3 regions of the Uliginosibacterium sangjuense genome follow, and region 1 is predicted to be linked to each of the others. Evidence: predicted binding sites of a transcription regulator. Region 1 holds the regulator's gene; each other region holds the start of a gene.

Evidence for each region. Region 1 encodes FNR, which switches genes on or off when oxygen is low (the NO sensors DNR and NnrR bind a similar motif). Its sites were predicted from a motif close to TTGANCTAGNTCAA; they were not measured.
Region 2: a site for FNR is predicted at 2,245-2,258, ahead of NMB43_RS02730 (ribonucleoside triphosphate reductase). Genes of this name have one in related genera too.
Region 3: a site for FNR is predicted at 2,455-2,468, ahead of coxB (cytochrome c oxidase subunit II). Genes of this name have one in related genera too.

The regions. Positions count from the first base shown of each region.
Region 1 covers NZ_CP101132.1:1,341,243-1,345,382, reverse strand. The annotation lists gene hemN (oxygen-independent coproporphyrinogen III oxidase) at 1-1,032, opposite strand, end outside; gene fnr (fumarate/nitrate reduction transcriptional regulator Fnr) at 1,124-1,861, shown strand; gene NMB43_RS06145 (NAD(P)-binding protein) at 1,925-3,553, opposite strand; gene NMB43_RS06140 (thiamine pyrophosphate-dependent enzyme) at 3,567-4,140, opposite strand, start outside.
Region 2 covers NZ_CP101132.1:606,434-610,573, forward strand. The annotation lists gene nrdD (anaerobic ribonucleoside-triphosphate reductase) at 1-99, opposite strand, end outside; gene NMB43_RS02730 (ribonucleoside triphosphate reductase) at 165-2,162, opposite strand; gene NMB43_RS02735 (M48 family metalloprotease) at 2,332-3,822, opposite strand; gene ubiT (ubiquinone anaerobic biosynthesis accessory factor UbiT) at 4,065-4,140, opposite strand, start outside.
Region 3 covers NZ_CP101132.1:3,652,393-3,656,532, forward strand. The annotation lists gene ctaD (cytochrome c oxidase subunit I) at 1-1,428, opposite strand, end outside; gene coxB (cytochrome c oxidase subunit II) at 1,466-2,311, opposite strand; gene mpl (UDP-N-acetylmuramate:L-alanyl-gamma-D-glutamyl-meso-diaminopimelate ligase) at 2,543-3,898, opposite strand; gene NMB43_RS16850 (hypothetical protein) at 3,986-4,140, shown strand, end outside.

The DNA of each region.
Region 1 (4,140 bases):
CTCGTTCTGCACATAGGCGCCGCCGACACGACCGATCGCCGACACGCCAAAGGCCAGCATGTCGCATTCAGCATGGGTGGAATAGCCCTGGAAGTTGCGATGCAGCCAGCCGCGGCGCTGCGCCTCGGCCAGTTCGTCATCGGGACGGGCAAAATGGTCCATCCCGATGTAGACGTAGCCCTCGGCCGACAGGCGCTCCAGCGCACGGGCGAAAATCGCCAGCTTGTCATCCGGCGTGGGCAGGTCTTCGGCCGCGATACGGCGCTGCGGCATGAAGCGGGTCGGCAGATGGGCGTAGCTGTACAGGGCCAGGCGATCCGGCCGCAGGGCCAGCACCCGATCCAGCGTCTGCTCGAAGCGCGCCACGGTCTGGAACGGCAGTCCATAGATCAGATCCAGGCTGATCGAGCGGAAGCCATGGGCACGCGCGCCTTCGATCACGCCGCGTGTTTCGTCTTCAGACTGCAGGCGATTGACTGCCTTCTGCACCACCGGGTCGAAATCCTGGACGCCGACGCTCATGCGATTGAAGCCCAGTTCAGCCAGCAATCTGACCTGATCTTCGCCGACCTTGCGTGGATCAACCTCGATCGAGAACTCGCCACCCGGCTTGAGTTGGAAGCGTTCACGGATCGCACCGACCAGGCGCCGCATCTCGGCTTCGTTGAGGAAAGTGGGCGTTCCACCACCCCAATGCATCTGCACCACCTGACGCGGACCGGACAGATGCTGCAACTGCATATCCATCTCGCGCACAAGGTAATCGATGTACCTTCCCGACAGCGTGCGATCCTTTGTCACGATTTTGTTGCAGGCACAGTAGTAGCAAACTGTGTTGCAAAACGGGATGTGGAAATATAATGAGAGCGGTCTTTCGATCCCCCCGCTTGCGCGGGCGGCCAGACGCTGCTCGAAAGCGGTAGCATCGAAGGCATCCGTGAAGCGGTCTGCCGTCGGGTAGGACGTATAGCGCGGTCCCGGAATGTCAAACTTTCGGATCAGTTCCGGGTCGAAGACGATGGACTGTCTCATGTTCTCTCTGAATTTTCTCTGGGGACTGTGACAATCGCAGATCGAGCCGTTATTTTGCTTGATAGCGATCAACCTGCAGAAAAGGCCCGAAGTGGATCAAAAAGTCAGCACACCCCTCACCCCGAACAACCTGCGGGTCGCCTGCGCACAGTGCAATCTGCGCGAGCTGTGCCTGGCAGTCGGCCTGGAAGACCAGGACCTGCACAAACTGGACGCCCTGGTGGCCCGCCGCAAGATCAAGCGCGGCCAGCAGCTCTACCGTGCGGGCGATCCCTTCGAGGCGATCTATGCGATCCGCGTCGGCTTCTTCAAGACCGACATCCTGACCGAGGAGGGCCTGGAGCAGGTGACCGGCTTCCACATGGCAGGCGAGATCTTGGGCATGGACGGCATCAGCACCGACACACATGTGTGCAATGCCACCGCGCTGGAGGACTGCGAAGTCTGCGTGATGCCTTACGACCAGTTGGAAGTGCTGTCGCGCGAGATCCGCTCACTGCAGCACCAGTTCCACAAATTCATGAGCCGCGAGATCGTGCGCGACCAGAGCCTGATGATCCTGCTCGGCTCGATGCGCGCGGAAGAACGTATCGCGGCCTTCCTGCTGAACCTGTCGCAGCGCATGAAGCAGCGCGGATACTCGGCCTCTGAGTTCCATCTGCGCATGACACGCGAGGAAATCGGCTCTTACTTGGGCCTGAAGCTGGAGACAGTCAGCCGCGCGTTCTCCAAGTTCCACGACGAAGGCCTCATTGGCGTGCAGCAAAAGTACATCCGCATCCTAGACAACGATGGCTTGCGTGCCCTGCTGAACCACACGACCTGCTGAGCCCCGCCAGCCAGGAAGAAAAAGGCCCGCCTGCGCGGGCCTTTTTCTTGGGTGCCGATCCGCTTAGATCGCTTCAGCCTCCATCTTGATGGCCCCACAGGGACACTCGGCCGCACAGACACCGCAGCCCTTGCAGTACTCATAGTTGAACTCGAACTTCTCGCCCGGGCCCAGCTTGATGACTGCATTGTCGGGACAGACGCCGTAGCAGTTGTCGCACTCGAAGCAGTTGCCGCAAGACAGGCAGCGGCGCGCCTCGAACAGCGCATTGCTCTCGTCCAGCCCCCCCTGCACCTCGTCGAAAGTGCTCTGGCGGCGGATGATGTCGAGCATCGGGCGCACGGTCTTCGGCGCGTCCGTGTAGTACCAGGGATTGAGCTTGTCGAAGGTGGCCAGCTCATTCTTCGGCGGCTTCACGTACTCGGTCCCACGCAGCCAGGCGTCGATATGCCGTGCCGCATGCTTGCCGTGGCCGACGCCAACCGTAACCGTGCGCTCGGAGGGCACCATGTCGCCCCCGGCGAAAACGCCGGCGTAGCCTGTCATCATGTTAGGGGCGACTTCGACCACGCCGTCCTTGAAGCTGAGGTTCGGCACGCCGTCGAGCAGACCCAGATCCACATCCTGGCCCAGGGCCAGCACCACGGAATCGGCTTCCAGCGTATCGAACTCGCCTGTCGGCACGGGCTTGCCCTGCTCGTCCAGCACCATCTTCTCGACCGTGATCGCGCCGCCATCACCGACCTGCTTGATGGTCGACAGCCAGCGCATCATGACGCCTTCCTGCAAAGCCTCCTCGACCTCGAAGTCGTGCGCCGGCATCTTGTCGCGCGTGCGGCGATACACGATGATCGCCTCCTCCGCCCCCAGGCGCTTGGCGGTGCGCGCCACGTCGATGGCGGTGTTGCCGCCGCCATACACGACCACGCGCCGGCCCAGCATCGGCTTCTCTTCACCTTCCATGCTGCGTAGAACCGCAACGGCATCGAGGATCTTGGCGGATTCCGCCGCCGGAATCGCGGTGCGCTTGGCAATGTGCGCGCCAACGGCCAGGAAGGCGGCATCGAACTTGCCTTCCTTCATCGCGTCGAGCAGGTTGTCGACCTTGGTGTTCAAGCGCAGCTCGACGCCCATGTCGAGAATGCGCTGCACCTCGGCGTCCAGCACTTCGCGCGGCAGGCGGTACTTCGGGATGCCGAAGCGCATCATGCCGCCCGCCAAGGGGCCTGCCTCGAAGATGACGACCTGGTGGCCCAGGCGGCGCAGGTGGTAGGCGGCGGACAAGCCAGAGGGGCCGGCACCGACGACCATCACCCGCTTGCCGGATTCCTGTGCCGGCGCATCGAACTTCCAGCCCAGCTTGATGGCCTCGTCACCGAGGAAGCGTTCGACCGAGTTGATGCCCACGGCCGCGTCGAGCTTGCCGCGATTGCAGGCACCCTCGCAGGGGTGATAGCACACGCGGCCCATGACGGCCGGCAGCGGATTGTCCTGCACCAGGGTCTTCCAGGCCTGCTCGTAGTCGCCGCTTTCGGCGTGGTAGAGCCAGCCCTGGGTGTTTTCACCAGCCGGGCAGGCGTTGTTGCAGGGGGGCATGCGCTGCAGGTAGAGCGGGCGATGGGTACGCCAGGTGCCCGTCTTGTTGACCAGCGAACTGCCTACGTCCAGCGTGATCGCAAAGGGTTTGTTCATCGTTGTTCCTCCCTCACACCGGCTCAGCGCCGAAGTAGCCGTAGTGCTTGGCATAGGGTTCATCGGTCAGGCCGAACTTGGCGATGTTGCGATCAGCCACGGCCTGGAAGCGGGCGATCACGTCCAGCGCGGGGTTCTTGCCGAACAGGTGGGCGAAGCGCTTTTGCGGCTTGAGGTATTCCTCCACCGGCAGCTTCTGGCGGATCTTCGACACGCCGCTGACTTCGCCGTACTCGGCCTCGAACACCGGGAACAAGCCGGTTTCCTTGGCCAGACGCGCCAGTCGGATGGTGTCGTGCGACGCGGCTCCCCAGCCCAGCGGACAGGGCACGAAGATGTGGATGTAGCGCGCGCCGCGCATGCTCATCGCCTTCTGGACCTTGTACTCGAGGTCGCGCAGGTCGGCCACGGTGGCAGTCGCCACATAAGGGATGCCGTGCGCCATGGCGATCAGCGGCACGTTCTTGCCCTGACCCCACTCGTTGCCCGGATGCTCGCCCACCGGCATGGTGGTCGCGGTGCGGGCCGAGGGCGGCGTGGCCGAGGAACGCTGCACGCCGGTGTTCATATAGGCCTGGTTGTCGTAG
Region 2 (4,140 bases), 730 kb from region 1:
GCGGTGGTAGCCCATCACGCGCGTCCACACCTCGCACAGGGTGCGTTCCTCGTCCTTCAGTTCGATCTCGGTCACGATGGGCAGGGCGAAGTCATTCATGGGCGCGTTCTCCGGTGGTCAATTAACAGACGAGGTCATCCCGCGCCGGCGGGATGACAAATAGGTCAGTCGCAGCAGGCCAGCTTCTTGGCGATCAGTTCCTCGTCGCACTTCGGGCAGAACTTGTGCTCGCCTTTCAGATAGCCGTGCTTGGGGCAGATCGAGAAAGTCGGCGTGACCGTGATGTAGGGCAGGCGGAAGTTCTCCAGCGCGCGCCGCACCAGTTTCTTGCAGGCCGCCACGCTGGATACCTGCTCGGCCATGTAGAGGTGCAGCACGGTGCCGCCGGTGTAGCGCGTCTGCAGCGGCTCCTGCCGGCGCAGCGCCTCGAAGGGGTCGTCGGTGAAGCCGACCGGCAACTGCGAGGAGTTGGTGTAATAGGGCTGTTCGCGTGTGCCGGCCTGCAGGATGTCGGGCCAGCGCTTGCGGTCTTCCTTGGCGAAGCGATAAGTCGTGCCCTCGGCCGGCGTGGCCTCCAGGTTGTAGAGGTGGCCGGTGGCCTCCTGGAACTCGCTCATGCGGGCGCGGATGTGGTTCAGCAGGCGGAGCGCGAAGGCTTCGCCCCAGGGCGTGGTGATGTCTTCGCGGCCCTCGGTGAAGTTGCGGATCATCTCGTTGATGCCGTTCACCCCCAGGGTGCTGAAGTGGTTGCGCAGGGTGCCGAGGTAGCGCTTGGTGTAAGGGAACAGGCCGGCATTGATGAGTTGCTGGATCACCTGGCGCTTCACCTCCAGGCTGTCGCGGCCCAGTTCCAGCAGGCGGTCTACGCGGGCGAACAGGCCCGCCTCGTCACCCTTGAACAGGTAGCCGATGCGCGCGCAGTTGAGCGTCACCACGCCCAGCGAGCCGGTCTGCTCGGCCGAGCCGAAGAGGCCGTTGCCACGCTTGAGCAGCTCGCGCAGGTCGAGCTGCAGGCGGCAGCACATGCTGCGCACCATGTTCGGCGAGAGCTCCGAGTTCAGGAAGTTCTGGAAGTAGGGCAGGCCGTACTTGGCCGTCATCTCGAACAGGCGGTTGGCGTTCTCGGTGTCCCAGTCGAAATCCGGCGTGATGTTGTAGGTCGGGATGGGGAAGGTGAATACACGGCCGTGGCGATCACCGGCCGTCATCACATCGATGTAGGCGCGGTTGATCATGTCCATCTCGGCCTGCAGCTCGCCGTAGGCGAAGGGCATTTCCTTCCCGCCGATGTAGGGGATCTGCTCGCGCAGGTCTTCCGGGCACACCCAGTCGAAGGTGAGATTGGTGAAGGGGGTCTGGGTGCCCCAGCGGCTGGGCACGTTGAGGTTGTAGATCAGCTCCTGGATGCACTGGCGGACCTGGGCATAGGACATGGCGTCCTTGCGCACGAAGGGCGCCAGGTAGGTATCGAAGGAGCTGAAGGCCTGGGCGCCGGCCCACTCGTTCTGCAGCGTGCCGAGGAAGTTTACGATCTGCCCCACGGCCGCACTGAGGTGCTTGGGCGGCGACGATTCCACCTTGCCCGGCACGCCGTTGAAGCCTTCGGTCAGCAGGGTTCTCAATGACCAGCCAGCGCAGTAGCCGGCCAGCATGTCCAGGTCGTGGATATGCACATCGCCGGCGCGGTGCGCCTCGCCGATCTCGGTCGCGTACACATGGTTGAGCCAGTAGTTGGCCACCACCTTGCCGGAGACGTTGAGGATCAGGCCGCCCAGCGAGTAGCCCTGGTTGGCGTTGGCATTGACCCGCCAGTCACGGCGGTCGAGGTATTCGTTGATGGCGTTCTCGACATCGACGACGGTCTTGTGGTCGCGGCGCAGGCGCGCACGCTGCTCGCGGTAGACGATGTAGGCGCGTGCAGTGCGATACCAGCCAGCGGCCATCAGCGAGACTTCCACCGTGTCCTGGATGCGTTCTATGGTGGGCACCAGCTCGCCCTGGGCGACCAAGCGGTCAACCACCAGGCGGGTGAGCCGCTCGGCCTCGTGGGGTTGGAACTCGCCGCTGGCCTGGCCGGCACGGGCAATCGCGGCCTCGATCTTGGCCGCGTCGAAGGGCAGCAGGCGGCCATCGCGCTTGATGACCCCGGTGAGTTCCGCCATCGTCGTCTCCCCCTACTAGATGTTGTGCCGGGGGATGCTATGGCTACTAGATATGGGAGGCTAGGGGGTGCGCGCCGCGTGCTTGATCGAGGTCAAGATTGCCTCATGGAGGGACCGCCGCCCAAGGCGAGCTGGCACACCGGCCTGACAGGCGTGCCAGATCACCAGATCAGGCAGCGACCAGCGCCTCGATGCTGCGCTTGTAGTGGCCCACGCGGTCACGCCGGCCATGTCGCTCGGCGATCGACAGCGCCAGCTCTGCCGCCGCCACCGCATGCATGGCGTCGCGCTCGATCACCAGGTCGAGGTAGGGCAGGGCTTCGGCCTCGTCGTGCTCACTCACGATCTGGGCGACCGACCAGGCCGTCTCCACCGTGCCCTGGGGATGATTGGCCGCACGGCTCAGCGCGGCCATCGCCTCGGCACGCCGGCCCACGGTCAGCAGGGCGCGCGCGTACTGGGTCAGGGCCTCCAGGTTCATGATCTCAACATCCGGCACGCTGCCCATGTTGTCCAGCCACAGGCGTGCGCCCTGCACGGCCTCGTGGCGTTGGCGCCAATAGGGTTGCTCGCGCGCCATCCAGGCTTCGTCCAGATTGCGGATCGCTTGCGCCAGATGCTTGCCCAGCAGGTGTTCGGCGGCGGTGCATTCCGGCATGCCGGTCAGCTCAGGCTTCTGGCTGAGGCAGCGCAGGCGTTCGTTGAGCGGCGGGTCCACCTCGTCGACCTGGCGCTTGCGCTGCATTTCCTCCATGTAGCAACGGCGCTGCGCCATGCTCTGGTCGGCCGCACGCAAGGCGGTGATGAGGCTCTGGAAGGGCATGCGCTCGGGCGCCGGTTGGTCGTCGGCGTGGCGCATGAACTCGGGCCAGAAGAAGGCATTGAGCCAGTTGCTCATGACCCGGCTGCGCACGATGGCCTGGGCGGCGCGTTCCGGGCCCACGCAACGCGCCGCGGCGATATCGGCGCGGATCGTCATATCGCCCGCCAGCGGCAGCGTGTAGGCGTGCATGTAATTGGCGTAGCGGGCGAGCAGGCGATTGCGCAATGAGTCCATGGCGCCCGGCAAGGCCTCCATGTAGCGCGGCCACAAGCTGCGGCAGCGCTGCACCCAGGCGTAGCGCCAGTCTTCGCGCGAACCGTAGCGTGCGTACTCGTGCGCAATGCCGGCTGCTGCCTGCTTGGGCGACAGGGCCATCAGCCAGGGCAGGCCCAGCACCAGCACATGGCGCGAGGGGCCGAACCAGCCCCAGCGCGGAAAGTGTTCGAGGCGCACGGTGAAGTCTTCCACCAGCAGCACTTCGTCGATGCGTGGCGCATTCAGCTTGAGGCGCAGCTTGTTGAGCAGTTCCCACAGTTTGGGCGCGGCATTCTGGGGCGCGGGAAAACCTTCGGGCGCCGGCAGTTCGATCTGCAGCAGATGCAGTCCCAGCAGCGGCAGGAGCAGGCCGGTGACCACCGCCACGGTGGCTAGCAGGCGATCTTCCAGGATCATCAGGCCAGCCAGCACCAAAGCTGCGCATATGGCCACGAAGGCCAGCATCGCCAGCACGGGCAGGAGGGAAACCAGGAGCGCATTGCGCCGGTAGCGGCGAGGCGAGTCCATGGCATCCAGGCGCAGGCGGCCGATGAGTTTGCGATGGTGGGCGGCGGTGTGCATGGGCGATCCGGATCAGTCGTTTGTCAGGCGAACGCGAGCAATGGGCGTGCCTGCGCGCTTGTCTGAATGATCCGGCGCGGGGCGTCCGGCTTCAACGCCGCCTGTCCCGCCGCGCGCGCCCTTGGGTGACTGAGGTGCGGCGAATTTGGCGAATTAGACGAATTCGGCGGGTGCGCAGCCTGGGAGCCGCGCCCGGCAGGGCGGACAGGCCTGCCGGGCGATCGTGAGTTGTCAGGCCAATCTCAGGCCGGATGGCTTATCAGCCAGGCCGGGACCTCAATGCTGTCGAGCAGGTTCTTGAGCGTGAGCCCCAGTTCG
Region 3 (4,140 bases), 2.2 Mb from region 1:
GAAGGCACCGATGGTCGCGATCTCGTTGAAGTCGGTGAATACCGGGTTGTAGTCCGGCACGCGGCGCTGCATCCCGGCCAGGCCGAGGAAGTGCATCGGGAAGAAAGTGATGTTGAAGAAGATCATCGACAGCCAGAAGTGGCGCTTGCCGAGCTTCTCGTCATACATGTGACCGGTCCACTTCGGCAGCCAGTAGTAGGCACCGGCGAACAGCGAGAACAGCGAGCCGGCCACCAGCACATAGTGGAAGTGGGCGACCACGAAGTAGCTGTCCTGGTACTGGATGTCGACCGGCGCAATGGCGCACATGAGGCCGGTGAAGCCGCCCATCGTGAACACGAAGATGAAGCCCACGGCGAACAGCATGGGCGTCTCGAAGGTCATCGAGCCCTTCCACATCGTGGCGATCCAGTTGAACACCTTCACCCCGGTGGGCACCGCGATCAGCATGGTCGCGTACATGAAGAACAACTGCGTCGCCGCCGGGAAGCCTGTCGTGAACATGTGGTGCGCCCACACGACGAAGGACAGGATGGCGATCGAAGCCGTGGCATAAACCATCGAGGCGTAACCGAACAGCGGCTTGCGGGCGAAGGTCGGGATGATCTGCGACACGATGCCGAAGGCCGGCAGGATCATGATGTAGACCTCGGGGTGGCCGAAGAACCAGAACACGTGCTGGTACAGCACCGGGTCGCCGCCGCCGGCCGCATTGAAGAAGCTGGTACCGAAGTGGCGATCGGTCAGCATCATCGTCACCGCGCCGGCCAGCACCGGCATCACGGCGATCAGCAGGTAGGCGGTGATCAGCCAGGTCCAGCAGAACAGCGGCATCTTCATCAGCGTCATGCCGGGTGCGCGCATGTTCAGGATGGTCACCACGATGTTGATCGCGCCCATGATGGAGCTGGCGCCCATGATGTGGATGGCGAAGATCGCCATGTCCATGCCCATGCCCATCTGCAGCGAAAGCGGCGCATACAGCGTCCAGCCCGCAGCCGTCGCACCGCCCGGCACAAAGAAGGAACCGATCAAAAGGATCGCCGCCGGCGGCAGCAGCCAGAAGGACCACAGGTTCATGCGCGCGAAGGCCATGTCGCTGCAGCCCACCATCAGCGGCACCATCCAGTTCGCGAAGCCGACGAAGGCCGGCATGATCGCGCCGAACACCATGACGAGACCGTGCATGGTGGTGAGCTGGTTGAAGAATTCGGGCTGCACCACCTGCATGCCGGGCATGAACAACTCGGTACGCAGCGTCAGCGCCATCACGCCCCCGGAGAGGAACATGATGAAGCTGAAGATCAGGTACATGTTCCCGATGTCCTTATGGTTGGTCGTGGTGAGCCAACGCATCAGGCCGCTCGGGCCGTGGTGATGGTGATCGTCGTGGTGGGCGTGGGCGGGGTCGTGACTGACTGCGCTCATTTAGGGCTCCGTTCCTGTTCTTGGCGTGCGGGCGGACTCAGCCGGCCGTCTTGTTGGCAGTGGCACCGGCCGCCTTGTCGGCGGGCGCTGGCGCGGCGGCGGCCTTCTTCTGATCGGCTACCCAGGCGGCATACTTTTCGGCCGACACAACCTCCACCACCACGGGCATGAAACCGTGCTCCTTGCCGCACAGCTCGGCACACACCCCACGGTAGGAGCCCTCCTTCTCGGCCTTGAACCAGGTGTCGCGGATGAAACCGGGAATCGCATCCTGCTTCACGCCCAGTGCCGGCACCCACCAGGCGTGGATTACGTCCTGCGCGGTGGTCAGCACGCGGACCTTCTTGCCCACCGGCACGACCAGCGGCTTGTCGACTTCCAGCAGATAGTTGTCGCCCTTCCACTCGCCACGGTCAATCTGGGCGCGCGGTGTCGACAGCGTTGAATAGAACTGGATGCCCTCGCCCTCGCCCTTGATGTAGTCGTAGCCCCACTTCCACTGGTAGCCGGTGACCTTCACGGTGATGTCGGGGTTCGAGGTGTCTTTCTGCGCCAGCACCACCTTGGTGGCGGGCCAGGCCATGCCGAGCAGGATCAGCACGGGGATCACGGTCCACGCGATCTCCACGCCCAGATGCTCATGGAACTGCGCCGCCACATGCCCCTTGGACTTGCGGTGGGCGTAGATGGACCAGAACATGAAGCCGAACACCACCACGAAGATCACGACGCAGATCCAGAACATGAGCATGTGCAGGCTCATGATGCTTTCCGCGAGGTGGGTGACGGGTTGCTGCAGGTTGTAACGGCTGTTCTCAGCCTGGGCGCTCGCGGCGAACATCCCCCCAGCCGCGATCAATGCATGTGCTGCCTTGTTATTCATGTCTCCTGCCTTTTGGTGGCCTGATCCTGACCGCCCACGGGCCGGGCACGGATCGCACTCAAGACACGCGGCGCGACGACGGGACGCACCGCAGCTTATCGGCGCGAATGTTGCCACAGGGGGAGAAACCGCAGCAAGAAATATTGACGCAGATCAAAGCTGCGCGCGTCTTTCGCGCGAAACCGATAGTCTGGATCAATGCAGGCGAAGGGCTTGCGCCTGCCGGCCGCTTCAGGAACGTTGCGCGAGCGCCTCCAGCAACTTGTCGTGCACGCCGCCGAAGCCACCGTTACTCATCACCAGCACCTGGTCGCCATAGCGCGCCTCGGCGGCGATCGCCGCCACCAGATCCGGCAAAGTGTCAAAGCAGGCCGCGCGCTCGCCCATCGCACCGAACACCTCGCCCGCGTCCCAGCCCAGATTGGCGGCGTAGACGAAGCTCTTGTCGGCATCGACCAGGCTGTCGGGCAGGCGCGACTTCATGACGCCCAGCTTCATGGTGTTGGAGCGCGGCTCCAACACCGCCAGGATGCGCCGCTGCGGGCCGACCCGCCGGCGCAGCCCGGCCACCGTGGTGGCAATCGCCGTCGGGTGGTGCGCGAAGTCGTCGAACACGGTCACGCCGCGCACGGTGCCGCGCGGCTCCAGTCGGCGCTTGATGCCGACGAAGCCCTCCAGCGCCTCGGCCGCCCGCCCCGGCGACACCCCCACATGACGCGCCGCGGCCATCGCCGCCAAGGCATTGAAGCGGTTGTGCGCACCCGCCAGCGGCAGCTTGCAACTGGACACCTCACGCCCGTCCAGCAGAAAGGCCACGTTGTCGCGCTCGTCGAGGTCCTCGTACTGCCAGCCTGCCGCCGCACCGAACCACTCCAACTCGCTCCAGCAACCGCGCGCGATCACGCGCCGCAGGCTCTCCTCGCCGCCGTTGGCGACGATGCGGCCGGTGCGCGGCACGGTACGCACCAGGTGGTGGAACTGGGTTTCGATCGCCGCCAGATCAGGGAAGATGTCGGCATGATCGAACTCCAGGTTGTTGAGGACGGCGGTACGCGGACGGTAGTGCACGAACTTGGAGCGCTTGTCGCAGAAGGCCGTGTCGTACTCGTCCGCCTCGATCACGAAGAACGGGGTGTCCGTCAGGCGTGCCGACACGCCGAAGTTGCCCGGCACGCCGCCGATCAGGAAACCCGGATTCAGGCCGGCATCCTCCAGAATCCACGCCAGCAAGGACGAGGTCGTGGTCTTGCCATGCGTGCCGGCTACCGCCAGCACCCACTTGCCCTGCAGAATGTTGTCCGCCAGCCATTGCGGCCCGGAGGTGTAGGGCAGGCCGCGATCAAGAATGGCCTCCAGCAAAGGATTGCCGCGCGACACCGCATTGCCGACGACATACAGATCAGGTGCCAGCGCGAGCTGCTCAGCCGACCAGCCCTCGATCAGGGCGATCCCCTGCTCTTCGAGTTGTGTGCTCATCGGCGGATAGACGTTGGCATCGCAGCCGGTGACGGTGTGGCCCGCAGCGCGCGCCAGCAGGGCGATGCCGCCCATGAAGGTGCCGCAGATACCCAGGATGTGAATATGCATTATTGGAAACTCGGGGAATGCGTCGGACCGCCCTTGGGCGCCGCTGTGTAGAATAGGTTCCGATTCTATCCGTAGAGCGAGCCCCGCATGCCAGCCCGCCACAGCTTCCCCACGCGCCAGGACAGCCTGCGCCGCAAGATCGCCGCGGTCGCCGCCCGTCTGATGGCTGAAGAGGGCATCACCGACTACGGTTTCGCCAAGCGAAAAGCGGCCCGCCAGCTCGGCATCGGCGAAGGCGAAGC